One region of the Sporosarcina sp. Y1009 genome, then DNA from elsewhere that is predicted to be linked to it. Evidence: riboswitches for the same ligand, from Rfam matches in the RefSeq annotation. Region 1 holds a riboswitch; the other holds the start of a gene.
The links. Region 1 has a riboswitch for lysine ahead of AC25Y1_RS16370 (Na+/H+ antiporter NhaC family protein). Riboswitches for the same ligand answer to the same signal wherever they lie in the genome.
Positions count from the first base shown of each region.

Region 2: linked by a shared signal. The riboswitch ahead of AC25Y1_RS17400 (aspartate kinase) and the one ahead of AC25Y1_RS16370 (Na+/H+ antiporter NhaC family protein) in region 1 are both predicted to bind lysine.

Region 1 covers NZ_JBYHFO010000017.1:38,108-53,213, reverse strand. Annotated here, with positions in the region: gene AC25Y1_RS16430 (ABC transporter ATP-binding protein) at 1-1,028, shown strand, start outside; gene AC25Y1_RS16425 (ABC transporter ATP-binding protein) at 1,021-2,055, shown strand; gene AC25Y1_RS16420 (dicarboxylate/amino acid:cation symporter) at 2,300-3,496, shown strand; gene sufC (Fe-S cluster assembly ATPase SufC) at 3,769-4,548, shown strand; gene sufD (Fe-S cluster assembly protein SufD) at 4,567-5,874, shown strand; gene AC25Y1_RS16405 (cysteine desulfurase) at 5,874-7,103, shown strand; gene sufU (Fe-S cluster assembly sulfur transfer protein SufU) at 7,093-7,530, shown strand; gene sufB (Fe-S cluster assembly protein SufB) at 7,553-8,950, shown strand; gene AC25Y1_RS16390 (DUF72 domain-containing protein) at 9,125-9,988, shown strand; gene AC25Y1_RS16385 (sulfite exporter TauE/SafE family protein) at 9,988-10,812, shown strand; gene AC25Y1_RS16380 (bifunctional metallophosphatase/5'-nucleotidase) at 10,831-12,222, shown strand; gene yunB (sporulation protein YunB) at 12,237-13,007, shown strand; lysine riboswitch at 13,065-13,245, shown strand; gene AC25Y1_RS16370 (Na+/H+ antiporter NhaC family protein) at 13,380-14,960, shown strand.
Region 2 covers NZ_JBYHFO010000020.1:39,650-54,755, reverse strand. Annotated here, with positions in the region: gene trxA (thioredoxin) at 289-603, shown strand; gene uvrC (excinuclease ABC subunit UvrC) at 663-2,447, shown strand; lysine riboswitch at 2,528-2,703, shown strand; gene AC25Y1_RS17400 (aspartate kinase) at 2,792-4,012, shown strand; gene AC25Y1_RS17395 (YslB family protein) at 4,058-4,471, opposite strand; gene AC25Y1_RS17390 (succinate dehydrogenase cytochrome b558 subunit) at 4,682-5,290, shown strand; gene sdhA (succinate dehydrogenase flavoprotein subunit) at 5,350-7,092, shown strand; gene sdhB (succinate dehydrogenase iron-sulfur subunit) at 7,111-7,917, shown strand; gene AC25Y1_RS17375 (acyl-CoA thioesterase) at 8,028-8,471, shown strand; gene AC25Y1_RS17370 (helix-turn-helix domain-containing protein) at 8,544-8,768, shown strand; gene AC25Y1_RS17365 (MarR family winged helix-turn-helix transcriptional regulator) at 8,890-9,297, shown strand; gene racE (glutamate racemase) at 9,307-10,104, shown strand; gene rph (ribonuclease PH) at 10,198-10,959, shown strand; gene AC25Y1_RS17350 (XTP/dITP diphosphatase) at 10,956-11,564, shown strand; gene AC25Y1_RS17345 (metallophosphoesterase) at 11,567-12,061, shown strand; tRNA gene AC25Y1_RS17340 (tRNA-Arg) at 12,136-12,209, shown strand; gene AC25Y1_RS17335 (ArsR/SmtB family transcription factor) at 12,445-12,711, shown strand; gene AC25Y1_RS17330 (NtaA/DmoA family FMN-dependent monooxygenase) at 12,898-14,031, shown strand; gene AC25Y1_RS17325 (LLM class flavin-dependent oxidoreductase) at 14,188-15,106, shown strand, end outside.

The DNA.
Region 1 (15,106 bases):
TGAAGAAACTATTAGAAGTAAATGACCTTTCCGTATCATTTGAAACATATGGTTCAGATGTACAGGCCGTTCGTGGAATTTCTTTTGAATTAGAAGAAAAAGAAACTTTGGCCATTGTAGGGGAGTCGGGATCCGGAAAAAGTGTTACTGCCTATTCGATTATGCGTTTAATAGATATGCCTCCTGGTAAATTCGTTGGGGGATCAATATTTTTCAACAATGAAGACTTAACATTGAAATCAGAGAAACAAATGCAGGAGATTCGCGGAAAAGAAATAAGTATGATTTTCCAAGACCCGATGACGTCATTGAATCCAACAATGACGATAGGAAACCAAATTGCTGAAAGTCTTATCAAGCATCAAAGCTTGTCAAAGAAGGAGGCATATTTACGCGGAGTTGAACTGTTGAAACTCGTGGGAATTCCAAATTCCGAAACCCGGATAAATCAATACCCGCACCAATACTCTGGGGGAATGAGACAACGTGCAATGATTGCGATTGCATTGGCATGTAATCCTAAAATACTGATAGCGGATGAACCAACAACTGCATTAGATGTTACGATACAGGCTCAAATTTTGGAACTAATGCGTGATTTGCAGGAAAAGACTGGCACAGCAATAATTTTAATTACTCATGACTTGGGGGTTGTTTCTAGCGTCGCGAGTCGAGTCGCAGTTATGTACGGTGGGAAAATTGTAGAAACAGGAAACGTTGATGAGATTTTCTATAACCCGAAGCATCCGTATACATGGGGGCTGCTAGGTTCAATGCCGAAAGTTGACAGCAAAAAGGAAGAGTTATTAGCAATTCCAGGGTCACCACCAGATTTAGCAGATCCTCCCAAAGGATGCCCTTTTGTTACTAGATGTCCTTACGCAATGAAAGTGTGCAAACAAAATATGCCCGAGTACACGCATTTATCGGATACGCAAAAGATCGCGTGCTGGTTATTGGACGAACGTGCTCCAGAAGTAGCAATACCGGAAACTGCTGTTGTAGGAGGTTATAAGCAACATGTCTGAAAATCGAGAGAAATTACTTGAAATAAAAGACTTGAAAAAACATTTTAAAGTAGATCGAAATAAGATTTTGAAGGCAGTCGATGGAATTACTTTTGATATTTATAAAGGAGAAACATTCGGATTAGTAGGCGAATCTGGCTGTGGAAAATCTACTGCAGGACGTACAATTATGCGTCTATACGAGGCAAGTGGTGGGGAAGTACATTTTCAAGGTGAAAATGTTCATACGAAAAAGTCGAAAAAAGAATTAAAAAAGTTCAATCGGAATATGCAAATGATTTTTCAAGATCCATATGCTTCTTTGAATCCCAGAATGACGGTCAAAGACATAATTGCAGAAGGGCTCGATATTCATGGTTTAGTAAAAAACAAGGCCGATCGAACTGCTCAGGTAAATGAATTGCTCGAAACAGTCGGGCTTAACAGTGACCATGGAAATAGGTATCCGCATGAGTTTAGTGGTGGTCAGCGTCAGAGAATTGGCATCGCCCGCGCCTTAGCGGTAAATCCGCAATTCATTGTAGCCGATGAACCGATATCTGCATTAGACGTATCGATTCAGGCTCAAGTTGTCAATTTACTGAAAAAGTTGCAAGTAGAACGTGGCTTAACGTATTTGTTTATCGCACATGATTTATCAATGGTTAAACATATTAGTGACCGAGTTGGTGTGATGTATTTGGGCAGCATGGCTGAAGTAACAAGCAGTGATGCGCTATTTGAAGAACCCTTGCATCCTTATACGCAAGCGTTGTTAAGTGCAATCCCAATCTCAGATCCAATATTGGAACGGAATCGTGAAAGAATGATTATAAAAGGAGATATACCAAGTCCAATCGAACCTCCGAGTGGTTGTCGTTTTAGAACTAGATGCCCATACGCCGAAGAGGTATGTAGTAAAGTGGTACCCGAATTATTAGAGCAGAAGAAAGATCATTGGGTGGCTTGTCATATATACAACAATGAATATAACGCAGAATTCGATGTACCGATAGCCCCGATTTCTATGGGCATTCCTGTTAAATAATGCTACATAGTTTTCGGCTTGTAATGCATGCCTTGAATCCTAGGAAATTTTAGGGGTTTGAGGTTTTTTTATTGGACTATGGTCATTTTGAGAGTCGCTTTAGTCGTTTATCATCTAGCTGATTTACAAGGTCTCGATACAGGGGGGAATGTAAACCTGAATTGTCTGAAAGGATATATCATTCGTAAATGAACTATGTTATTATTATTATATAAATAGAATTAGTTCTAGAGAGGGGAAAAAAATGAAGAAGGTTGGACTTATATGGCGAATTATAATCGCCATTGCACTAGCTGTGCTAATTGGTACGTTCGTTCCAGAATTTTTTGTAAAAATACTCGCAACATTTAATACCATATTCGGAAGTTTTCTAATGTTCATTGTACCGCTTATTATTATTGCATTTATAGTTCCTGGAATTGCGCAGCTTGGAAAAGGTTCGGGGAAATTACTTGGCGTTGCCGCAATTGCTGCATATACTTCGACGATTTTTGCGGGTATTCTTGCATATTTTGCAGGGATTTCTCTCCTACCAGGTTTTCTTCGCGGCAAAGAGTTAGGTGGGGTTAATGATCCGAGTGAGTCAACAGTAAGCGGTTTTTTTGATTTAGCAATCCCAGCACCAATGGAGATTATGACTGCACTCGTTCTGGCATTTGTACTTGGAATTGGTATGGCATCTATTGGTAGTCGTTCAATGCTTAATCTTTTCGATGAGTTTAATCAAATTATAGAAAAAGTAATTTCATTTGTGATTATTCCATTATTACCAATTCATATTTTTGGTTTGTTCTTGAATATGACTTATGGTGGGGAAGTTGTAAAAGTACTGTCCGTATTCGCGATTGTATTTGCTATAATTTTAGTCTTACATTGGATCATGCTTCTAATTTTGTACTTCACAGCAGGAACACTGTCAAAACGCAATCCGCTAGTTCTTTTGAAAACAATGCTACCTGCTTATTTTACAGCACTTGGAACGCAATCGTCAGCTGCGACCATTCCCGTTACGCTGCGCCAAGCACGAAAAACGGGTGCTTCTGCACGTGTAACTGATTTCGCAGTTCCATTATTTGCTACAATTCACTTAGCTGGAAGTACGATTACGCTGGTCATGTGTTCGATTGGAGTCATGATTTTAAATGGACAGGCCATTGAATTTGGCGCATATATTCCGTTTATCTTTATGCTCGGCGTTATAATGGTAGCGGCACCAGGCGTACCTGGCGGAGCAGTCTTTGCGGCAACTGGCATACTAATATCAATGCTTAATTTTGATCCAACAATGGTTGGTCTTATCATTGCATTGTATATTGCACAGGATAGCTTTGGAACTGCAACAAATGTCACAGGTGACGGAGCACTTGCTATAATTGTCGATACATTTACAAAAGAGACTGCAGCCGAAATCTCTGCTACATCTGAGTCTAAAACATCTTAATCTAGACGTTTTTAGAATGATTGACGTATAAAATATTGTGCTGGCACTTTATGTGTCAGCATTTTTTTCTTCATTCTCAATAAGAACTGTATAAATGATAAAGTATAGTCGGATGATAAAGGAGAAAAACAAGTTATGAATTTAGTGCAGTCTAATCAGAAGTAAGGGGACTCTTAAACATTTGCAAGGGCAAGCTTTATCGGGTAAGATTAGAATGATACTAAATAGAGAATGGTTTTTCCGTTCATCTTTAACATATTGGAGGTATTGGAATGTCAACTTTAGAAATTAAAGGTCTTCATGTTGAAATTGAAGGCAAAGAAATATTAAAAGGTGTTGATTTGACAATCAACACGAACGAGATCCACGCAATCATGGGTCCAAACGGTACAGGTAAATCTACGCTTGCACAAGCGATTATGGGGCACCCTAGATACGAAGTAACTGCAGGTACGATCACTCTTGATGGTGAAGATGTACTTGAAATGGAAGTAGACGAGCGTGCACGTGCTGGAATTTTCCTTGGCATGCAATATCCAAGTGAAGTTACAGGCGTTACAAATGCTGACTTCTTACGTTCATCTATCAACGCAAAGCGCGGCGAAGGTAACGAAATTCCATTAATGGGCTTCATTCGCGAACTTGATGCGAAAATGGAAACACTTGAAATGGATGAAGATATGGCAACACGCTATTTAAATGAAGGATTCTCAGGTGGAGAAAAGAAACGTAACGAAATTCTTCAACTAATGATGTTGAAACCTAAATTTGCAGTGCTTGATGAAATTGACTCCGGTCTTGATATAGATGCATTGAAAGTTGTTGCAAAAGGTATTAATGAACTACGCGGCGAAGAGTTTGGTTGCCTAATTATTACACATTACCAACGTCTGTTGGATTACATTACACCAGACCATGTCCACGTAATGATTCAAGGTAAAGTCGTTCAATCTGGCGGTGCTGAATTAGCACATAAACTTGAAGCGCAAGGTTATGATTGGTTACATGAAGAACTTGGTATCGAAGTAGAAACTGTAGAGCAAGAAGCATAAGAAGGGGGACGATTCAAAATGACGGTTGAAACAAAATTGGCATTGACCGAACAGGATGTCCGTTCCTATTCAGAGAAAATGAATGAAGCGGCGTGGATGACAGATTTCCGCGCAGATGCATTTGCGAAATTGGAACAACTTCCAATGCCAAAACCAGATAAAACAAGAATTGATCGTTGGAATTTCACAGACTTCCCTATCCATGCGGTAGAAAGTTCTGTTTACGCATCACTTGATGAACTACCGGCTAAAGCACGTGAGTTATTTGATACAGACAGCCTCGGTAGCCTATATATTCAACATAATAATACGCCAGCATTTCTTTCATTATCAGATGATTTAAAAGCGCAAGGTGTTATTTTAACGGATATATTCACAGCGTCACGTGAACACAGTGAACTAGTGAAAAAATATTATATGACAAATGGTGTAAAAGTCGATGAACATAAACTAACTGCATACAACGCAGCGTTTATGAATGGTGGCGTTTTTGTTTATGTACCTAAAAACGTTGTCATTGAAAAACCGATTCAAACACTCTTTTTGCATGATGACGAGCAAGCTTCACTTTTCAACCACGTAATTGTAGTTGCTGAAGCGAATAGCTCATTCACATATATCGAAAACTATATGTCGACTGTTGATAATGCTAAGGGACAAGCGAATATTGTGTCTGAAGTGTTTACAGGAGACAATTCAAACTTAACTTACGGTGCTGTAGATGTTCTTTCAGAAGGATTTACGACCTATGTTAACCGTCGTGGTGTTACGGGCCGTGACAGTCAACTGAATTGGGTGCTCGGACTGATGAACGATGGAAACACAATTGCAGAAAACATCACACACTTAGTGGGAGATGGTTCTGGCGCTGACATGAAAACAGTTGTAGTAGGCACTGGAAAACAACGTCAAAACTTCACAACTGAAATTATTAGTTGGGGTAAAAATACAAACGGTATGATACTCAAACATGCTGTCGTTAAAGATGAGTCAACAGCAATCTTTAATGGAATTGGTAAAATCGTTAAAGGTGCAACCGGGTCTAATGCTGAACAAGAATCACGTATGCTTATGTTAAGCCCACGTGCACGTGCGGATGCAAACCCAATTCTACTTATAGATGAAGACGAAGTAACAGCTGGCCACGCAGCAACAGTTGGTCGTGTCGATCCAATTGAAATGTTCTATTTAATGAGCCGTGGTATTACAAAGACAGAAGCAGAACGCCTGATCATTCACGGGTTCCTTGCACCAGTTGTCGATAAGTTAAAAGTCGAAGGTGTTAAGAAACTGTTGACGGAGGTTATTGAAAGGAAAGTGCGCTAATGCTTAACAAAGACATCCGCAAACATTTTCCGATACTCGAGCATGAGGTAAACGAGCATCCGCTCGTTTATCTTGATAGTGCTGCAACTTCCCAGAAGCCGCAGCAAGTCATAGATGCAATTAGTAACTATTACCAAAATGATAATTCAAACGTTCACCGTGGTGTGCATACACTTGGAAACCAAGCGACAGAAGCATATGAAGGCGCGCGCGATAAAGTACGCGACTTCATCCATGCGAAGTCGAGAGAAGAAATCATTTTTACGCGCGGGACAACAACATCGTTAAACGTCATTGCACAAAGTTACGGTCGTGCAAATGTTGGTGAAGGCGATGAAATTGTTATCACGCATATGGAACACCACTCGAATATCATTCCATGGCAACAACTTGCAAAAGAAAAAGGTGCGGTACTTAAATTTGTAGACCTTGAGACTGACGGAACGATTTCACTTGAAAAAGTGCGTGAAGTTGTTACAGAGCGAACAAAAATCGTGTCGATTATGCATGTGTCCAATGTTCTTGGAACGGTCAATCCAATCAAGCAAATCACTGAAATTGCGCATGCCAATGGTGCTGTCATGGTTGTCGACGGCGCACAAGCAGCTCCGCATATGAAGGTGGATGTACAAGAACTCAATTGCGATTTTTATGCGTTTTCTGGGCATAAAATGGCTGGACCTACAGGAATCGGCGTATTGTACGGCAAAAAAGACTTACTAAATAAGATGGAACCCGTCGAGTTTGGCGGAGAGATGATTGACTTTGTAGGCCTATACGAGTCGACATGGAAAGAACTTCCATGGAAGTTCGAAGGCGGAACACCGATTATCGCAGGTGCTGTTGGTCTTGGTGCGGCGATTGATTATCTCGAAGAAATCGGTATGGACAATATCGAAAAGCATGAACAACATCTTGCTGAATATGCGATGAAACGCATGTCAGAAGTTGAAGGAATTACGATTTACGGACCACTTGATTCTGAAAAACGCGCAAGCCTTATCACATTTAATCTGAACGATGTCCATCCTCATGATCTTGCGACTGTGCTTGATATGCACGGGATTGCCGTGAGAGCAGGACACCATTGCTGTCAACCACTTATGAAATGGCTAGATGTATCGGCCACAGCACGCGCCAGCTTCTACATTTACAATACGGAAGAAGACGTTGATCGCCTCGTGGACGGACTCCGCATCGCAAAGGAGTATTTTAACGATGTCAACTAAAAATCTCGACCAGTTATACCGCTCGGTGATTATGGATCATTATAAAACACCGAGAAATAAAGGTGTACTTGAAGAAAGTAGTGTCACCGTCGATATGAACAACCCGACGTGTGGCGACGTGATCCATTTAACGATGCAAGTTGAAAATGGCACGGTTCAAAACGCAAAATTTGAAGGCGAGGGTTGTTCAATCTCCATGGCGTCAGCATCAATGATGACCCAGATGATTATAGGGAAATCGGTAGAAGATGCCCTGTCTCTCGCAAACACAATTTCGAATATTATGCTAGGAAATGAATATGATGATTCTGTCGATTTAGGAGATATTGAAGCGCTCTCGGGCGTCGCGAAATTTCCAGCCCGGATTAAGTGTGCAACACTAGCCTGGAAAGCGATGGAACAAGGAGTCCAGAAAGACTCTGAATAAAAATTGAACGGAGGAATAATGAATGGCTAAGAAAATCCCTGAAATGGGCGATTACAAATATGGTTTCCAAGACAAAGATGTATCTGTTTTCCGTTCTGAACGTGGACTAACTCGTGAAATCGTTGAAGAAATTTCTTCGATGAAAGATGAGCCACAATGGATGTTGGATTACCGCTTGAAATCATTAGAATTGTTTTACAGCATGCCTACACCACAATGGGGTGGAGATCTAAATTCATTAAACTTTGACGAAATCACCTATTACGTTAAAGCTTCTGAAGGTACTGAACGTTCTTGGGATGAAGTACCAGAAGAAATCAAACGTACTTTTGATAAATTGGGAATACCTGAGGCAGAGCAAAAGTATTTGGCTGGTGTTTCAGCTCAATATGAATCAGAAGTTGTTTACCACAACATGAAACAAGACCTAACGGATATGGGAATCATCTTTAAAGATACTGATTCTGCACTTAAAGAAGATGAAGAACTGTTCAGAAAATATTGGGGTACTGTAATTCCAAACACTGACAATAAATTTGCTGCGCTGAACTCTGCAGTTTGGTCAGGCGGATCATTCATTTACGTACCACCAGGTATTAAAGTAGACTCACCACTACAAGCATATTTCCGTATCAACTCGGAAAACATGGGGCAGTTCGAACGTACAATGATCATCGTTGATGAAGGCGCAAGCGTTCATTACGTTGAAGGATGTACAGCACCAGTTTTCACAACAAACTCACTTCACAGTGCGGTTGTTGAAATCATCGTTAAAGAAAATGCTTATTGCCGTTACACAACAATCCAAAACTGGGCAAATAACGTTTATAATCTTGTTACGAAGCGTGCAGTTGTAGATGCGCACGGTACAATGGAGTGGATTGACGGAAACATCGGTTCGAAATTGACGATGAAATACCCAGCAATTCTTCTTCGCGGAGAAGGCGCACGTGGTATGACATTATCAATCGCGATTGCTGGAAAAGGACAACATCAAGATGCAGGTGCGAAAATGATGCACTTAGCGCCAAATACGTCTTCTACAATCGTTTCGAAATCAATCTCACAACACGGTGGAAGAGGAACTTACCGTGGAATTGTACACTTTGGTCGTAACGCAGACGGCGCACGTGCGAACATTGAATGTGACGCATTGCTTATGGATGACATTTCAACATCAGATACAATTCCATACAACGAAATTCTAAACGACAACATTTCACTTCAACACGAAGCAAGTGTTTCTAAAGTTTCAGAAGAGCAGCTCTTCTACTTAATGAGCCGTGGTGTTCCTGAACTAGAAGCAATTGAAATGATCGTACTAGGCTTCATCGAGCCATTCACAAAAGAACTACCGATGGAATACGCAGTAGAAATGAACCGCTTGATTAAGTTCGAGATGGAAGGTTCAATCGGATAATTTACTTAATCCCTTGTCACATCAATACTTGTGACAAGGGTTATTTTTTACTTAGTATCTTTTGAAATCGGCCCCAGTGGTCGGTTTTTTCATTTCAATCGAAGTTCTAGCATTCCATCTAATGCAGAATATGATAGGATGAGAGTATTCAGTAATCATGAAAGGGGGAGAAAGATGATTCAAATTGGCTTAACGGGTTGGGGCGATCATCCCGATATCTATCATCCCAACTCAACGACAAAAGATAAATTACTGGATTACAGTTCGCATTTTCCAATTGTTGAACTGGATTCCACATTTTATGCGATTCAACCAGAACGAAACATTCGCAAATGGATTGATGAAACACCGGATACTTTTCGTTTTATCGTTAAAGCTTATCAAGGGATGACGGGACATCATCGAGGTGAATTACCTTTTGAATCTGTGGATGAGATGTACGCGTTATTTAGGATGTCTATGGAACCGTTACGAGAAGCAGGGAAGCTTGCGATGATTCTTGTTCAATTTCCCCCGTGGTTCGATTGCACAAGAGAAAATGTTGAGGAGATTCGGTTCATCCACAAGAAATTAACCGGCTTTGATATCGCGATAGAATTTAGGCATCAATCTTGGTATTCGCCTTCATTCATGCAACAGACACTAGAGTTTCTTAGAGAATTAAACGTTATTCATTCCGTTTGCGATGAACCTCAAGCAGGACAGGGTAGTATCCCGCTTGTACCGGTGTCCACGAGGCGAGACAAGGTCTTATGTAGGCTACACGGTCGGAATGTTTACGGGTGGCGGAATACGACAGGGGACGATAAAGCGTGGCGTAAAGTACGTTATCTCTATAATTACATTGAAGAAGAACTCGATGAGATCAAAACAGCTGTGAATAAGCTGAAGGAAGATACAGCTGAAGTTTTTGTGATATTTAATAATAACTCAGGAAAACATGCAGCACAAAATGCAAAACAGTTTCAAAGAAAAATGAATCTTACATATGATAATTTGACGCCGAAACAGCTCGGCTTGTTTGAAGGAGAATGGTAATGGAATTTATACTATTAGCGATAATTGCTTTAGCATCAGGAATTATAGGAGCACTTGTTGGTCTCGGCGGTGGGATTATACTTGTCCCAGCAACCCTCTTTGTCGGGATAAACCTTGGTTGGATTGACGGAATCACGCCTCAAACTGTCGTTGGTTTATCAGTCGTCATGATGATTTTTACAGGGTTAGGTTCAACACTTTCTAACCTGAAGACAAAAACAGTAGACATTCGTAGTGGTCTCATCTTCTTTGCGGGAAGTATTCCGGGGACGCTTATCGGTGCCTTTGTCAATAAAAGGCTAGATCTCCCATCGTTTAATTTATACTTTGGCATTTTACTTATATTAATATCGCTTCTCCTACTTTTGCGTAATTATTTGAAGCCGGTTAGTTGGTTTGTTAAACGCGGAAAAACACGTACATTTACTGACAACTTTGGTAAGTCTTATACATATGGCTATCCCGTTTGGTTTGCCTTACTATTAACGTTCGGTGTTGGGTTCGCATCAGGGGTATTCGGAATTGGCGGCGGCTCGATTATTGTTCCTGCTATGATTTTACTGTTTTTATTTCCACCTCATGTTGCTGTGGGGACGTCGATGTTCATGGTTTTCTTATCGGCGATCGTCAATTCGATTACGCATATTTCCCTGGGCAACGTTCCGTGGTTATACACGATACCGGTTATTCCAGCAGCGTATATTGGTGCGAAGCTAGGAGCAAAGTTAAACCAGAAAATGAAATCGGAAACACTCGTTTTTGCTTTACGAATTATACTTCTCTTACTTGGTATCCGTTCAATTATTGACGGAATTTGGGGTTGATAAATTGGAGGGCGCATAATGGAAACCATACATATTTATCATACAAACGATATTCATAGTCATTTCGAAAATTGGCCTCAAATTAACCGGCTGCTTATTGAGAGAAGACAAGCGCATGAAGCCGCAGGAGATGCATTCTTACTCTTCGATATTGGTGATCATGTAGATCGGTCGCATCCCTTTACAGAAGGAACTAAAGGAAAAGGGAATATCCAACTGCTCAATGAAGCGGGATATGACGCGGTGACAATTGGGAATAATGAAGGCATAACGATGTCGAAAGAAGCCCTATCCTCGCTATATGTCGATGCTGAATTTGATGTTATTCTCGGAAATTTGATGGATACGAATGGGGAGTTTCCGCATTGGGCAATTGATCATCAGATTTATAAAACGAAAACAGGCACGAAAATAGGCGTTATCGGTGCAACGGCGTTATATACCCAGTTTTATGCAACTCTGGGATGGGACATAGTACCCCCGCGAGAAAAGTTAATCGAAATCGCTGAGAAAATTGCTTCGAAGACAGATATACTTATTTGTCTCTCGCATATGGGGCTCTCCGAAGATCAAAAGCTAGCAGAAGCATGTCCGCTCATTCATGTCATATTGGGCGCGCATACGCATCATCTCTTTACAGATGGAGAGTTTGTCGGGAATACGCTATTGGCTGCAACAGGGAAGTACGGGGACTATACAGGGCATGTGACAATCGAGTTCGATGAAGTGAACAAACGAATCGATGATATGCGTGCAACCCTATATCCTTCAGAATCACTACCCGTTAGCGATGAAGATGTACAAAGTCTAAATACCGTACTGGATCTTGGAAAACAGGCAATGCAAGAAAAACTCTTTTACAATCCGAGTCTGTTAAAGCAAAATCTATTTGCGCCGAGTGCGCTCTCTGCTTTTTTCGGTCGTGCTTTAATTGATTATACAAAAGCAGATTGTGCCATGTTTAACGCGGGAATATTTCTTGGAAGTCTTGACAGCGGTTGGGTTACGAAAGAAGATATGCATTCTTTACTGCCACACCCGATAAATGTCTGCTTGATATCACTTGAAGGAACGGAATTGATCGAAATCCATGAGTTATCGTTGAATGAAGACTGGCCGAAGATAACAGTGAAGGGATTAGGATTCCGTGGTGCGCTTATGGGCGCGATGCTCTATGAACGACTATATAAAAATAGGCACGGAAAACTTTTTGCAGGAAATCGTGAAGTTGTTCCGGGTGAGATGTATACATTGGCAACGCTTGATATGTTCACATTCGGCTTCTTTTTTCCGTCTTTACAACATGCGAAAAAAGAGTATTATATGCCCGAATTAATAAGAGATATTGCAAGTGACTATGGCCGGAAATATTTCGAAGAATCAACGGCTCCTCCTGAGCATAATCTATAGCAGGAGGAGTCGTTTTGAAATTCCAAGGACAGGTAGGACGAAGATCTAAGCGCCGAAAGCGCAAACTGGTTCCGCTATTAATTCCAGCGATCTTAGCTGCCATTGTTTTCTTCTTCTTTGTGGTTAATGCGAGACTCACGCCAACTTATGTTCGATATGCAGAAAGGCAAACGACAAAAATTGCGGCACACGTCATTAATCAGGCGATCAGTACAAGGGTTGCAAATATCCTAGACGTCAATGACATCATTGAACATGTCCCTACGGATACATCAAATATGGTGACAACTAAATTCAATACGGAGATTATTAATAGAGTATTAGCCGATACGAGAAATCTAGTTGAGATGCACTTGGCGCAAGTAGAAGCAGGAAACCTTGATATGTTGCCGTCTGACGACATAGAATATGATCCAGTGAAGATGGAAGATCAAGGTGGCGTTGTCTTTTTCTTGCCAATTGGGCAGGCGACAGGGGTTCCATTACTAGGAAATCTAGGCCCTAGAATTCCAATTCGCTTTCACGTGATTGGGGACGTGCAAGCAAATGTAGTAGCATCCATAGAACCGTTTGGCATCAATAATGCCTATATTGAAGTGAATATTATAATACGCGTAAACGTTGAGATCATCGTGCCCCTGGCAACGAAAACAGCTGTTGTTGAACAAAAAATTCCAGTTGCAATTGGTTTAGTACAAGGCGCAGTTCCACATATTTTCAGTTCAGGCGACGCTGGTGGTGCAGCCCAATTCGAAGTTCCGATTGAGCTTCCAAAAGGTGAGTAAAGGGTACGGTTGAAAAAGAGAGCGAATCATGTTAAGATTAGCTGTAGAAAAAAATATCGATAGGGTAGAGGCTGCATTGCTTAAGAGTAACACACGCGAGATAGACATTCGTAGACCGTGTGTAAAAGGAAGCTTTGCCGAAGTTTAATGTGGTTGTCAAGCCGATTAAGCTGGGGTCATTCCGAAAAGGGATGGCACTGTCATACTGCGAATGCGCGTATGATGAGCTACAAATCGTGCGTTTGATAATCAACTTAGTTATCCAACAAAACGATAAAGTAGAAAAGCCGGTTCCTCATGCATCTCGTATGCACAAGGACCGGTTTTTAATTTCCTGAATATCCCTACCTTACCAAAATGGAGGATTTAAGAATGGATGGAACATGGGTATCAATTATCCCACCGATAATAGCCATTGTCATGGTGCTTATTACGCGGAGGGTTTTACTATCACTTGGATCGGGAATTATTGTAGGCGCAATTTTAGTGGCTGCATTTTCACCAAGTGAATCTCTAGGCGCATTGTGGAGAGCGATAACGGTATCGTTTTGGGATTGGGATTCGAGTACAATAAATACGGGAAATATAAATATTATGCTATTTATATTACTACTTGGCGTCATTACTGCCTTTGTAAGTTTATCAGGCGGGAGTATAGCATTTGCCGACTGGGCTGTGCATCGTATTAAAACAAAGAGGGGCGCAAAGTTACTGACAGTCTGTCTAGGAATTGCCATTTTTGTTGACGATTACTTTAATGCACTTGCAGTCGGCCAAATTTCACGGCCCATTACGGACAAACACAAAATTTCTCGTGCTAAATTAGCGTATTTTATCGATTCAACTTCAGCACCTGTTTGTGTCGTATCGCCAATTTCAAGTTGGGGTGCTTATATCATTGGGTTGCTTGGGATTATTTTTGGAGGGGCTGCGGCGGTTAGTTATTCACCACTTTCTGCTTTTATATTAATGGCACCCATGAATTTTTATGTTGTGTCAACACTTGCGATGGTATTTTTCTTTGCATGGACAAATATTGATTTCTTTGAAATGAAAAAACATGAAAAACTTGCTAGTGAAACAGGTCAACTTTTTAATCCGAATAAGGAAATACCGGGACAATTAAAAGAAGACTTTCCTGTCCATTCACATGGGAAAGTTTTCGATCTTATAGGGCCTATTTTAACGTTAGTTGTAGTCATATTCGCGGCGATGATTTGGACGGGCTATGAAGCGAGTATTGCACAAGGACTGGAAGCGAGTATTTGGACAATCTTTGAAAATACAGATGTTCCATTATCGTTACTGATTGGTGGACTATCCGGAACTGTAGTAGCAGGTATTTTATATGTACTGCAAATGAAGCGAAATGAGACTGCAACGCTTTCCTTAATGTGGCGTGCAGTCGTAAGTGGATTAAATGCTATGATGCCAGCGATTTTAATATTGGTTTTGGCATGGGGCCTTACCTATATAATAGAAGGATTGGATACGGGTCTATACTTATCTGATGTTGTTAGTAAAGCAAATCTTCCGATCGCATTCCTGCCTGTAATAATGTTTGTTCTTGCTGGCTTGATGGCATTCTCGACAGGAACGTCGTGGGGGTCTTTTGGTATACTACTTCCTATCGCGGGGCAAATTATGTTGGATGCATCTCCGGAATTATTATTACCTGCACTTGCTGCAGTTCTTGCCGGCGCAGTTTTTGGAGATCATTGTTCACCGATTTCAGATACGACAATTCTGTCTTCCACTGGAGCGGGGAGTAACATCATTGATCACGTAACCACACAATTACCTTATGCACTAATTTCAGCTGCGATAGCAGCAGCTGGTTATATTATTTTAGGCCTAACAGGTTCCGTTTGGTTGGGTCTAATAGGTGTAATTATTATTCTTGCAATATTGTTTTCGACTTGGACGATAAAAACAAAAAGAACGTTAGTGTAACAGAGTTAATGGCATATTGATAGAATGGAAAAGCGATGATTTTTATCGCTTTTTTATTATGTATATATAGTTTTTAAAAATTGTTTTGACAATAGTTAGATAACAGTATATGCTTGATATTCAGATATCTGATATATCTGAAGACT
Region 2 (15,106 bases), on a different contig from region 1:
ATATTTAAAAACAGTAGTTCTTTCACTCTTAAGAAACGTCAACAATCTACCATGAAATCACCAGCGTAGGCGCCTTACAAGTGGTGGCCGGAGCAATAAGACTGATAGTGGTCTTCTATCAGGCTTATTGCGGGAGGCATCCACAAGCGCCGAAGCGAAATTTATAGAACATACCCGATTATTATTATATATAGTACAAATTTACAATCACAGGCATATCTTTCGAGTCTAATTTTAGCGCGTGTTACAATTAGTGTGAAGTTGTAGATAAAAGGAGGAGTTTTTTAAATGGCTATTATTAATGCAAGCGATAATGATTTCGCACAAAACATTGAAGAAGGCGTAGTACTTGTAGATTTCTGGGCACCTTGGTGTGGACCATGTAAAATGATTGCTCCAGTTCTTGAGGAACTTGATGGAGAAATTGAAGGTAAAGCAAAAATTGTTAAAGTAGACGTAGATGAAAACCAAGGAACGGCAAGCAAATACGGCATCATGTCAATTCCAACACTTCTTCTATTCAAAGACGGAGAAATGGTTGACAAAGTTGTTGGTTTCCAACCAAAAGAAGCCCTTGCTCAACTGATCGAAAAACACGCGTAACAAGTATTCAAAACTGGGTTCCTCTATAGGTTCCCAGTTTTTTAGTAGGTGAAATTAGAATGAATGACTATATAAAAGAAAAACTGGCCATCTTGCCTGATCATCCTGGTTGTTATTTAATGAAGGATCGACAAGGCACGGTTATTTACGTTGGAAAAGCAAAAGTGCTAAAACAACGTGTCCGTAGTTACTTTACAGGTAGTCACGACGGAAAAACACAGCGACTGGTGGCTGAAATTGTTGATTTTGAGACAATTATTACGACATCAGATATAGAAGCGCTCATCCTGGAACTAAATTTAATCAAGCAATATGACCCTAAATACAACATTATGTTAAAAGATGATAAATCTTATCCATACTTAAAAATAACGTCTGAAAAACATCCGAAATTAATTATCACAAGGACTGTTAAAAAAGATAAAGGAAAGTACTTTGGACCCTATCCAAATGCTTTCGCAGCCACTGAAACGAAAAAACTTCTGGATCGAATTTATCCATATCGAAAATGTGAAGTTTTACCTAACCGTGCATGTTTGTACTACCATCTAGGACAATGTCTTGCACCTTGTATTAACGAAGTTGAAGATGACGCTTATAAAGATATGATTTTGAATATAACCCGTTTTTTAAACGGTGGATATAAAGAAGTGAAAAAAGAATTAACTGGAAAAATGACTGCAGCTGCAGAAGCACTTGAATTTGAACGTGCGAAAGAATTTCGAGATCAAATTACAAACATTGAAATGGTTATGGAAAAACAAACGATGACCATGAATGATTTTACGGATCGAGATATTTTTGGCTATGCGGTAGACAATGGATGGATGTGTGTCCAAGTGTTTTTTGTGCGGCAAGGGAAGTTAATAGAACGCGATGTTTCTATTTTTCCGCTTTATCAAGATCCAGATCAGGAAATGCTGACATTTATTGGTCAATTTTATGCCAAGTCGAATCATATAAAACCAAAAGAAGTTTTACTCCCTTCAACAGTTGATGCTCAAATCGTTCATCAATTACTGGGAGTAAATGTATATATCCCGCAAAGAGGAAAAAAGAAAAGTCTGGTAGACCTTGCCAGCAAAAACGCGAAGATTTCCTTGTCGGAAAAGTTTCAATTGATAGAACGTCAGGAATCTCGAACAATTGGCGCATGTGAAGCACTTGGAGAAGCGATGAATATCGCGGTGCCATTTCGTATAGAAGCTTTTGACAATTCGCATACGTACGGAGCAGATCCAGTTTCTGCAATGGTGTCGTTTGTTGACGGAAAACCTAATCGAAAAGATTATCGTAAATATAAAACGAAAACGGCAGCTATGCATGATGATTATGGTGCCATGCGTGAAGTTGTTCGTCGTCGTTATATTCGTGTATTGAAAGAAGGATTACCATTACCAGATTTAATCGTCATTGATGGTGGAAAAGGACATATGGAAGTTGCGCGTAGTGTGATTGAAGATGAACTGGGGTTGTCAATTCCAATTGCAGGTCTTGCAAAGGATGATAAACACCAAACATCTCAACTGCTCTATGGGAATCCAATCGAGAAAATTCCGTTGAAAAGTAACAGCGAAGCCTTTTATCTGTTGCAACGTATTCAAGATGAAGTGCATCGTTTTGCGATTACTTTTCACAGACAACGAAGAGGTGCAAATTCAATTACTTCTGCACTCGATGACATTCCTGGTGTGGGTCCAAAGAGAAAAACGCAATTGCTCACACATTTTGGTTCAGTAAAAAAAATTCGAGAAGCATCATCTTCAGAGCTTCAAAAAGCGGGAATCCCGCAGAAGTTGGCTGAATCGATTGAAACCCATTTTCAAGAAAAATTTGCAAAGTGAAAAATAGTGTGATAAAGTGAATGCACTGAATTTTTTTCACTAGTTGAAGTTTATTCAACCAAAAAAGAATAACCCCTCTTAGTGAGGATAGAGGTGCGAATGCAAAGAGTATATTCCATGAAGGTGACAGCCTAATGACTGGAATTGAAAGGTGTATTTGCCGAAGTGTGTAATTGTCTGTTAGCAATTACCTACTGGATTTTCGTTGAAGAAACGGAGATTTGTCAGGAATATTACCTGGAGAGCTATCCCGAAGGAGACGCTTTTTTAGCGAATCTCAAATCGGATCAGCTCTCATATACATATGAGGGCTGTTTTGCGTACAGGAGAAAGACGGTGGAGTTTTGGAACGAATTGTTATGAAATTTGGTGGAACATCGGTCGCAAACGAAGAAAGAATCGAAAGAGCAGCTGCATTGATTGTCGAAGAAGTTCGCCGAGGCAAACAGGTCGCTGTGGTCGTTTCTGCGATGGGCAAAACGACGGATACATTAGTAGCATTGGCAAACAGTTTAAACCCGACGGCATCACGTAGAGAGCTTGATATGCTGCTATCAACTGGGGAGCAAGTGACTGCTTCTCTACTAGCAATGGCGATTACAGCAAAAGGTATTCCAGCGAATTCATTTACAGGTTGGCAAGCAGGTCTAGAAACCGATTCAGTTCACGGCAATGCGCGAATTGAAAAAGTTAACCCTGAAAAAGTGTTAAATCTACTTGAGGGTGGTGGGGTCGCTGTCATAACAGGGTTTCAAGGAATTGATAAACAAAATGAGTTAACGACACTTGGACGTGGAGGTTCTGATACAAGCGCAGTTGCCATCGCAATTTCACTCGAAGCAACTTGTTGTGACATTTATACAGATGTTGAAGGCGTCTTTACCACAGATCCACGAATGATTGAGAGTGCCAGCAAGCTTGTTGAAATATCCTATGATGAAATGCTTGAACTTGCGAATTTAGGGGCAGGGGTTCTTCATCCCAGAGCGATTGAATTTGCTAAAAATCATAACTTAGTGCTTCGTGTACGACCCGCACATATGGAAGGTTCAGGGACTGTTATTAGGGAGGAAATTGAAATGGAAAATAATCTGATTGTACGTGGTGTCGCTTTTGAGAAAGAGATTGTTCGTATTACGGTGATGTACGATGTTCCATACAATGGCTCACTAGCAAATGTTTTTACAAAACTTGCTGAACATCATATTAACGTTGACATAATCGTTCAAACAATTATGGAAGGCGAACAACCATCTGTTTCCTTTTCGATCAAAAATGAAGACTTTGCAGAAGCGATAAATGTTTTAGAATTGCATAAAAGTGAACTCGGTTATCGTAGAGCAGATTACGAAGTTGGATTAGCAAAAGTATCGATTGTCGGCAGCGGAATGGTCTCGAATCCAGGGGTTGCAGCCAAAATGTTCGATAATCTTCGAAATGCTTCTGTCCCTATAAAAATGGTCAGTACATCGGAAATCAAAGTTTCCGTCGTTATTCCAGGATCTGATATGGAAAAGGCGGTAACGGTATTACATGAAGGATTCGATCTTTCCAAAGTATACTAATTAAAAAGGGGGAAGCATCTTGAATGAGAAGCTTCCCCCATTTTATTACATTTTCATTTTTAAGTCCCATTTCACGTGAAATTTAACAAATTCACCTTTATGGTTTTGTTCGGCAAAACATTCAGTGAGTAATCCATTTACTTTCTGGTATTGCTCGGCTATAAAGCCAGACTCCAAATGAAAAGTGCGTTCTTGAATTTTCAATGAATAGGAATCATTTGTGAGTTTATAAAACGCCTCATTTTTAGAAAGCTTTTCAAGCGTTAACGTTCCCCATCCAGCTTCAATGAAAAATGTTGGGATCTCGTCGGTGGTGAAAATAGGAAATTTCCGTGCGACTTCTTTTCCAGCCCAATAGAGTATTTCGCTTTCGTTTTTACCAAGGATACTCGGCAAAACATGGTCTCGTATAATCTCGTAACCGAATCGAGTAGGCGTACCACTATTATTTGTTGTCATTTTCTGCATACAATCCTTCCAAAAAAATGCTAGTTCGATAGTAAAGTGAAATGTTAGAATTAAGGACATCTTGACCTCGTCAAAACAGAGGAGTACAATAGATATGTCATATTATTGTAACATGAAGAGGGTTTCGGTCAACGGTTCTTCATGAACTTTTGGTGTCGAACACGTACTTGAGGTCCTCAGTAATAAGGGAGGGTAAAAGATTTGGTAAGAGAATCGGATTTTTACATTCGTCGTCTACATTCGTTGCTTGGAATTATTCCAGTTGGACTTTTTTTAGTACAACACTTGGTTATTAACCATTTTGCAACACGCGGTCCTGATGCATTTAACGCAGCATCAGATTTTATGGGGAATTTGCCATTTGTGCTCTTTCTTGAATGGTTCATTATCTACATCCCATTGATGCTTCATGCGTTTTACGGTGTCTACATATCATTTACATTTAAAAGCAACGTCAAGAAGTATGGTACATTCCGTAACTGGATGTTCTTCTGGCAGCGTGTTACTGGTGTATTCTTAGTGGTGTTCATCGCATGGCACATCTGGGAAACTAGAATTCAAAAAGCACTTGGCGCTGATGTAGACTTCAATATGATGGCTGACATTTTAGACAATCCATTTATGCTTGCATTTTATATTGCAGGTGTGATTGCAGCGACATTCCATCTATCAAACGGACTATGGGGTTTTCTAGTTACTTGGGGAATTACACAATCACCGCGCGCACAAAAAATCGTGGCTTATATTACAATTGGAGTGTTCATAATCCTTTCTGTAATTGGTGTACAAGCTTTACTCGCATTTACTTAAAATTGATTTAACTAAAAGGATTTTATGAGATTATTTATACTTTGAGGAGTGAAACATTAATGGCAAAAGGCAGAATGATTATTGTCGGCGGCGGCCTTGCTGGCTTGATGGCAACCATCAAAGCAGCTGAAGAAGGCGTTGCGGTTGACCTGTTTTCACTTGTTCCGGTTAAACGTTCCCACTCCGTATGTGCTCAGGGCGGCATTAACGGTGCAGTTAACACGAAAGGGGAAGGTGATTCACCTGCAATCCATTTCGATGATACTGTATACGGGGGAGACTTTCTCGCGAACCAACCACCTGTACAAGCAATGACAGACGCGGCTCCAGAAATTATTCACTTAATGGACCGTATGGGTGTAATGTTCAACCGTACGCCAGAAGGGCTTTTGGATTTCAGACGTTTTGGAGGAACATTACATCACCGTACAGCATTCGCTGGTGCAACAACGGGACAACAACTTTTATACGCATTAGATGAACAAGTTCGACGTTTTGAAGTTGAAGGACTTGTTCAAAAATACGAAAACTGGGAATTCCTTGGTATAATTCTTGATGACGAAGGCATTTGCCGAGGCATTAAAGCACAGAATATGCACACGATGGAAATCGAAGCATTCAAAGGTGATTCAGTTATTATGGCTACTGGTGGACCGGGTATTATCTTCGGAAAATCAACAAACTCAGTCATTAATACAGGGTCAGCAGCATCGATTGTTTATCAACAAGGTGCACATTACGCAAACGGAGAATTTATCCAAATTCATCCGACAGCAATTCCTGGAGATGACAAACTTCGTCTCATGAGTGAATCTGCACGTGGTGAAGGTGGACGAGTTTGGACATATAAAGATGGGAAACCATGGTATTTCTTGGAAGAAAAGTATCCAGCATACGGAAACTTAGTACCGCGTGATGTTGCAACACGTGAAATTTTCGACGTCTGTGTCAATCAAAAGCTCGGTATTAATGGTGAAAACATGGTTTACCTAGATCTTTCACATAAGGATCCAAAAGAGCTTGACATTAAGCTTGGTGGAATCATAGAAATCTACGAGAAATTTACTGGTGACGATCCACGTAAAGTTCCGATGAAAATATTCCCGGCAGTTCACTATTCAATGGGTGGTCTTTGGGTTGACTATGATCAACAGACGAATATTCCTGGATTATTCGCAGCAGGAGAATGTGATTATTCACAACATGGTGCAAACCGTCTTGGTGCTAACTCACTTCTATCCGCAATTTATGGTGGAATGGTTGCAGGACCAAATGCCGTGAAATACATGAAAGGCCTTGAAAAAACTGCTGAAGAAATTCCTTCATCGGTATTCGACTTGGCGATTAAAGATGAGCAACAGAAGTGGGACGATACCCTTAAAATGAACGGTACGGAAAACGCTTACCTTCTTCATAAAGAACTTGGTGAGTGGATGACAAACAACGTAACAGTCGTTCGTTATAATGACCGTCTGGAAGAAACTGATGCAAAAATTGTTGAGCTTCTTGAAAGATATGAAAATATCAATATGACTGATACTCAACTATGGTCAAACCAAGGCGCAACTTTTACGCGTCAACTTAAGAATATGTTATACTTAGCACGAGTTATCACTATCGGAGCACTTCAACGTAATGAAAGTCGCGGTGCGCACTATAAACCGGACTTCCCTGAACGTGACGACGAGAACTTTATGAAAACAACGATGGCGAAATTTGATGGAGAGTCAGCACCAATTATTCACTATGAAGACATTGACGTATCCATAATCCCGCCGCGTAAACGTGATTATACTTCCTAGAAAGGAGAATGACATATAATGAGCGAACAAAATACTGCAGTTCAAGAACGTACTGAGCAGGAGACGCAAAAAACAATTCAATTTGAGATTTTTCGTCAAGATACAGCTGAGTCAAAACCCTATTGGGAAAGCTTTGAAATTGACTACAGACCCAATATGAACGTAATTTCCGGTTTAATGGAAATTCAACGTAACCCAGTGAATGCTGACGGCAAGAAAACCACGCCTGTTAGCTGGGAAATGGTATGTCTAGAAGAAGTTTGTGGTGCATGTTCAATGGTCATTAACGGTCGTCCACGTCAATCGTGTACTGCTTTAGTTGATAAGTTAGAACAGCCCATTAGACTTGAACCGATGAAAACATTCCCTGTCGTTCGCGACCTTGTCGTTGATAGAAACGTGATGTTTGATTCATTGAAAAAGATTAAAGCATGGGTTCCAATCGATGGAACGTATGATCTTGGTGAAGGACCTCGTATGCCTGAACGCAAGCGTCAATGGGCTTATGAACTTTCAAAATGTATGACATGTGGTGTTTGTCTAGAAGCATGTCCTAACGTGAACGATCAAACGAACTTTATGGGAGCTGCACTTATCTCTCAAGTACGTCTATTCAATACGCATCCAACAGGTGCTATGAACAAAGATGAGCGACTAGAAGCATTGATGACTGATGGTGGGATTGCAGAATGTGGAAACTCACAAAACTGTGTGGTTGCATGTCCTAAAGGAATTCCGCTTACTACTTCAATCGCAGCGATGAACCGTGCAACATCTGTTCAAATGTTCAAAAACTTCTTCGGAAGCGATCATATGGTCGACTAAGAGAATTCTATAAACCTACTTCGCTAACGAATGCGAAGTAGGTTTTTTTTGTGTATTATCTGTTATTATGAAAACATGACGATCAATACATAGAAATGAGGAATATTAATATGAAGGCGAATTATATAGAGGATTTTGAAACATGGAAAGAGGAATTTATTTTTTTTGCACCGCTAACCGTCCGTTTTTCAGATATCGATATGTACGGGATCGTGAACAATGCCATAACGATTTCATATATGGAGTATGCGAGAATAGAATTCTTTAAAAGTATTGGGTTTATGGATGAATGGCTAGATCCAAAAGGTGAGAAAATACCGGTAGTAGCAGATGTCCAGTGCGATTACTTAAAACCAATTACATATAATGAAAAACTAGAAATTTACGTTAAATCAAATGCAGTTAATAATTCTTCTGTAGATATTCACTACATGGCAAAAAATGAAAACGGTGAAATAGTCTTTGTGGGAAGAGGTGTTTTAGTCCAGATTAATCGTAAAACTGGAAAAGGAACTGCTTGGAGTGAAAAAGAAAAGTCGCTTTTTGTCGGTTAACTGGGTTAGAGCCGTCACGACATTGTCCTTACTGACATATTTTAAGGTGAAAGTGGATAGGAGGGGCGCGTCTTGACAGATGAACCAAAACACCGCTCGTTGCTAACGGGTAGAGAGCGAGAAATCTTCAATTTGCTCATCAATGACTTCACGACAAAAGATATCGCAGGACGGCTCGGTATTAGCGAAAAGACTGTTCGAAATCACATCTCCAACACGATTCAAAAGCTTGGGGTTTCGGGTAGAGCGCAAGCGATTATCGAGTTATTACGGCTTGGTGAATTGCATTTGCGTTAAAATGAGTTGCCATACCGGGAGAAAAAGGGGACAATAGAAGTAGTAATTGTTATCAGGGAGTTGGTTAGCTTTGGCGGAACGGAAGACATCAAAGAAGCATGATGTAATAGAAGTAGCCCATATGGAAAAAGAACTTCGATATATTGCAGCAATCATTAAACATAGCGGAAGAAAAATATTAAAAAACTATACAATTACTCCACCGCAATTCATTGCGCTACAATGGCTGTTTGAACACGGCGATATGACAATTGGTGACTTGTCGAATAAGATGTATCTCGCCTTCAGTACGACGACTGATCTTGTCGATCGTATGGAGAAAAATAATCTTGTAAAACGAGTACGTGACGATAAAGACCGTCGTGTCGTTAGAATCCATCTTCTTGAAGAAGGAAAACGTGTGATTGAAGAGGTCATTGATAAGCGGCGTGATTATTTAAATTCGGTGTTAGCCAATTTTGAAGAAGATGAAGTTAAACAATTCTCTAACCTGCTAACAAAATTGCACAAAGAGATGAAGTGGGATTGAGGGATTAAAGTGGAAGGACCAATCGGAATTATCGATTCGGGTGTCGGCGGACTGACCGTCGTCAAAGAATTACGAATTAAATTGCCTTATGAGTCAATCATCTATATAGGAGATGATAAGCGTTGTCCTTATGGGCCGCGTCCTGCTGAAGAAGTTCGGCAGTTTACAATTGAAATGGCATCAGCACTTTCAAGAATGGGCATTAAAATGCTTGTGATAGCTTGTAATACAGCAACAGCCGTTGCGTTAAATGACGTACGCGAATTATTCGATTTTCCGGTCATCGGCGTTATTGTGCCTGGTGCACGTGCAGCGTTGGCCACTTCAGATACGAAGAAAATTGCAGTTCTAGGAACGGCTGGAACGATTAAGAGCGGTGCATATCGTAATGAAATTACACATCAATCCCCAACAGCGACGGTTATTTCGCTTGCATGTCCGGAATTTGTTCCACTGGTAGAAAGTGGTCAATACAAGACTGATTATGCAAGCATTGTCGTTGAACAAACGTTGAGTGATTTAGCTGGAAATGATTTTGATACAGCCATTTTAGGTTGTACGCATTATCCACTTCTTGAAGAACATATTAAAAAGAGTCTTCCAGCGAATGTGAATGTAATTTCATCTGCGGTTGAAACCGTGCATGATATAGAGAGTGTATTAAACGATAATTCTCTTGTAAATGAAACGAAACAATATATTGAACCAATTTTTTATACGACGGGTTTACAATCTACTTTTCAAGCAATTGTTAGTGATTGGTTACGAATTGAAAATCCTGATGTACGACAGTTAACATTAACATAAAACCCGGGATGTCTATTTTGGACGTCCGGGTTTTTGTATTGATGAAATTAGGTTATGATAGAGGTAAGATTAATTATTTATGGAGGCTATTTAATGACAAGATATGATGGAAGAGCAACAGGAGAGCTTAGACCGGTAACGATTGAAAAAGACTATTTAATTCATCCAGAAGGTTCGGTGCTTATCACCGTTGGAAACACAAAAGTAATTTGTACAGCTTCGATTGAAAACCGTGTACCGCACTTCCTACGAGGTAGTGGAAAAGGATGGGTTACGGCAGAGTATTCCATGTTACCGCGTGCTACAGGGCAGCGTACGCAGCGTGAAGCGACACGTGGTAAGTTAGGCGGTCGGACTATGGAAATCCAACGACTGATTGGACGAGCTATGCGCACTGTTGTCGACCTAGATGTAATTGGTGAACGAACAATTTGGGTGGACTGTGATGTGATCCAAGCTGACGGTGGGACAAGAACTGCATCGATTACAGGTGCTTTCGTCGCCATGACAATCGCACTTGCAAAGCTACATGAAGAAAAAGGCTTAGCGAAATTTCCAATTACGCAGTATCTTGCAGCGACAAGTGTTGGTAAAACGACTGAGGACAAGCTTATTCTTGACTTGGATTACATCGAAGATTCATCCGCAGCTGTGGATATGAACGTCGTCATGACAGGTGCTGGAGCATTTGTTGAATTACAAGGGACAGGCGAGGAAGCAACATTTACAAAAGACGAAATGAACGGTCTTGTGTCACTTGCGGAAAGAGGAATTGCAGAACTTATTGGTTACCAGAAAGAAGCACTTGGACCAATTGCTGAGTTAGTTGGTAAAGGCGAAGGTGATGTTTTATGAAAGAAGTAATTATCGCGACGAATAATACGGGTAAGGGGAAAGATTTTGAAGCCTTGTTTACACCGCTTGGAATAAAGGTATTAACATTAAATGATATTGAAGAAGAAATTGATGTTGAAGAAACAGGAACAACATTTGAAGAAAACGCAATTTTAAAAGCAGAAACAGTAGCGAAAATACTTGGTAAAACGGTTATTGCTGATGATAGTGGACTTGAAATCGACGCGCTCGGTGGGGCGCCAGGCGTTTATTCTGCACGATTCTCAGGACCTGACAGTACAGATAGTAAAAACATTGATAAAGCGCTTAGAGAGCTTGCTAACATTGATAATGACCAACGCACTGCGCGGTTCCGATGTGTTCTTGCAATCGCAGGACCAAATATTGAAACGGAAACATTTTCAGGAAGTTGTGAAGGCTCTATTTTAACGAAACGACAAGGAAATAATGGATTCGGCTATGATCCGATTTTTTATGTCCCGAGTAAAAAAAGGTCTATGGCTGAATTATCACCAGAAGAAAAAGGGCAAATTTCTCATAGAGGAAATGCGCTTGAAAAACTTCAAGTAAAATTACCGCAATTAATAAAGAAAGTAGGTTCTTAACTATGAAAATCATTGTGATGAGTGATTCTCACGGGGACAGGGAAACGGTAAAAGCCGTTTCTTCATTATCAGCTGATGCACATTTCCACTGCGGAGATAGCGAATTACCGTTTGAAGACGAACTATTGGTATCGATGAATCGAGTTAGGGGAAATTGCGATTTTGATTCTAATTTTCCGAAAGAAGTTTTTAAATCAGTGGGCGGCAAAACAATTCTTGCTGTGCACGGCCATGAACATAATATTAAAAGTTCATTAATGGAATTGTATTACCGCGCAAAGGAAAAAGATGCCGACATCGTAATATTTGGGCATTCCCATTTATACGGCGCTGAAATGAAAGATGGAATATTATTTGTAAATCCTGGCAGCACAATAGCGCCAAGAGGCGGTAAAGAGGCTACATACGCAGTTATCGAGTGGAATGAAAACCTAAACGTTACCTTCAAAAATATGGATCACGAAGTGGTAAACACTGTGGAAGTAAAAATGTTTTAAAATAGTGTTGACATTCTATTTTGTCCTGCCTATAATAGAACTTGTCGCAACAATACCAGTTGTTGTAAACACTTGTCTCAGTAGCTCAGCTGGATAGAGCAACAGCCTTCTAAGCTGTGGGTCGGGGGTTCGAATCCCTCCTGGGACGTAATATTAAAAAGTGAAGAGTACCTGTGCGACATTGAGTTCTGAATTCGATGTTGCATAGGTGCTTTTTTTAAGCTCAATTTCTACAACCGTGCCAAATTATTGAACGAGAACTTAAGGCTTGTGGATGAATATCATTTAAGTTTATTTTGTTGACAAAGATTTGAAGAATCTATAACCTTATTTCTATAAGCATCGAAACAAGAGTGGAAAGGGTGGTTGATGTGAACGATGAAATGGTAGTGAAAATTTATAAAGCACTGGGTGAACCTACTCGTTTACAAATCGTGAAGATATTGGATTCCAAATCGCATATGGCTTGTATGGATATGATCGATGAATTGGAAATTAACTCCAACTCGACCTTAACACATCATTTGAAAATATTGATTGATGCTGGCTTGGTCTCTGTAAGAAAAGAAGGCACTTATCGTTACTATAGTGTTAGTCGTGATTTAATAGAGAAATATGCACCAATCTTAGTTCAAGAAAAAGTTCTTTAGTTTATAATTTACAACTATCTACTTTATTTACATATTTGTAGAAATAAGTTGCCTTAGTATTTTCTACTCTATATTTTGATGTTCATAGAAATATGATTGATTCTTATAAATTACTTGCCGAAGAATTCTTAGATGAGAATACGATTCCATAATAAATCATTACAACTATGAAAGAGGGTTCACTCAATGAATAATAGAAAAAAATTAAAATTAGGTGCTGTGCTTGAAGGTGTTGGCTGGAACTATATGGGATGGAGACATCCAGAAATGCCTGCCGATGCGAGTGAAAATATTGACCACTATGTAAAACAGGCAAAGATCGCAGAAACTGCAAAATTTGATACGCTATTTTTAATCGATGTGAGCCATATTGGACCAGGGAATATTCCGCATTACTTGAGTTTTTTTGAAGGTGTCAGTCTTATGTCGGCTCTTAGTATGGTTACTAAAAACATTGGTCTTTCAGCGACAATTGCTAGTTCGTATGGAGATCCATATACAGCAGCAAGACAAATTTTATCACTAGATAAAATTAGTAAAGGAAGGGCTTCTGTAAATTTAATAACTTCAAATCCCGGGGGACTGGTTAACTTTAGCCGTGGGCACTTGTCAAAAAGTGATTTATATCCCATGCAAAAGGAATTCATGGAAATTGTCTTAGGATTATGGGATACGTATGAAGATGATGCTTTTATACGCGATAAAGCAAGTGGGGTATTTTTGGATCCAAATAAGATGCACGCTTTAAATTATCGAGGAAATTACTTCTCGGTAGATGGTCCATTAAGTATTAGTCGTTCAGCCCAAGGAAGACCAGTACTTTACACAGCAGGTACTTCTACCAATATGATGGAAAATGCTGCAAAGTATACGGACGCAGCCCTTATTCATAATAATACCCTTACTGAAAGCGTGAGAATGGCAACAGAGTTGAAAAGACGAGTAGCCGCAGAAGGGCGATCACCGGAAGATTTTATTGTTGCAGTGGTTGAAAATCCAATCGTAGGTAGAACTGAAAAAGAAGCAGAAGAAAAGTTCAGGGAATTGGAAAGTTTAATGCCTGGTTATAGGATACCAAAACCTAGACTTTTAGGTTCAGCTGAAAAAGTAGCCGATGAAGTTCAGGAATGGTATGAAGCAGGTGCAATGGATCAGCTCTTAATAAAACAAGAGTATCCAACAGGACTACAAGATTTCGCTGATTTAGTCGTTCCGATTTTACAGGACAGAGGCATTTTCCGTACAGAATATGCATCAAATACGTTACGAGGAAATTTAGAAATATCTATCCCAGAACATCGTGATCGTTTTCGAAAGTGAAAATAAAGCTAATCCATGAAGCTATGAAAATTAGTAGATAAAAAGGATAATTATAAAATTAGCATGCTAATAAATTTAGAAGAACAAGGTTACCTATTACAATAATATGTAGTAGGAAGCGAATAGACAATACAAAAAAATATAGAGGTGCATGAAATGACGAAAAATATACCATTAAACGTGCTTGAACTAGTCAGTATATCAGAAGGTCAAACGATAAAGGAAGCATTGGAGCAAGCTTTAGAATCGGCTCAACTGTTAGATAAGCTTGGTTTTAAGAGACTTTGGTTTGCAGAGCACCATAACACGAAAACTTTGGCATCCATGGCAACTTCCAACCTTATTGGACTGGCTGCACAGGTGACGGAAAAAATACGTGTGGGCTCAGGCGGTATTATGCTGCCCAACCATGCTCCGCTCCAGGTAGCCGAGAGTTTTGGCACAATTGCCCAATTGTTTCCTGATAGAATTGATCTAGGACTTGGACGGGCTCCAGGCACCGATGCTCAGACTGCTCAGTTACTTAGTCGTTCCGGTAGTGACCCACAATCTTTTGCTAATTCTATTTATGATCTCATTGGATGGTTCAGCGATGAGGGCTTGGCGCATAGTGTACCTGTAACTTCTAATGTAGGGACAGGCACGAATGTACCAATATGGGTCTTAGGTTCAAGTGTGAATGGCGCCTCGATTGCTGGTCAACTGGGTTTGCCTTTTTCTATTGCCACGCATTTTACCCCGGACAATTATAGAGAGAAGATTGACCTGTATCGTTCGGCATTTAAATCGACAGCACCAACGGCACAAATTGCCGAACCTTATGTCATGGCTGGCATTAACGTGGTTGTTGCTCCAACGGATGAGGAAGCGCAGAGAATTTGGACCACGACACAGCAATTTTTATTGGATATGCAAACTGGAAAACAGCGCTTATTGCAGCCACCTGTGGATCCTGAAGCATTAGGAACAGAACAGGAAAGGGCACTTATGGAATCGATGTTCAGTCTCAAAGCGGTCGGTTCTCCGGAAACAGTACGTAAGAAATTGGAAGAATTTGCGGAACGTAGTGGGGCCG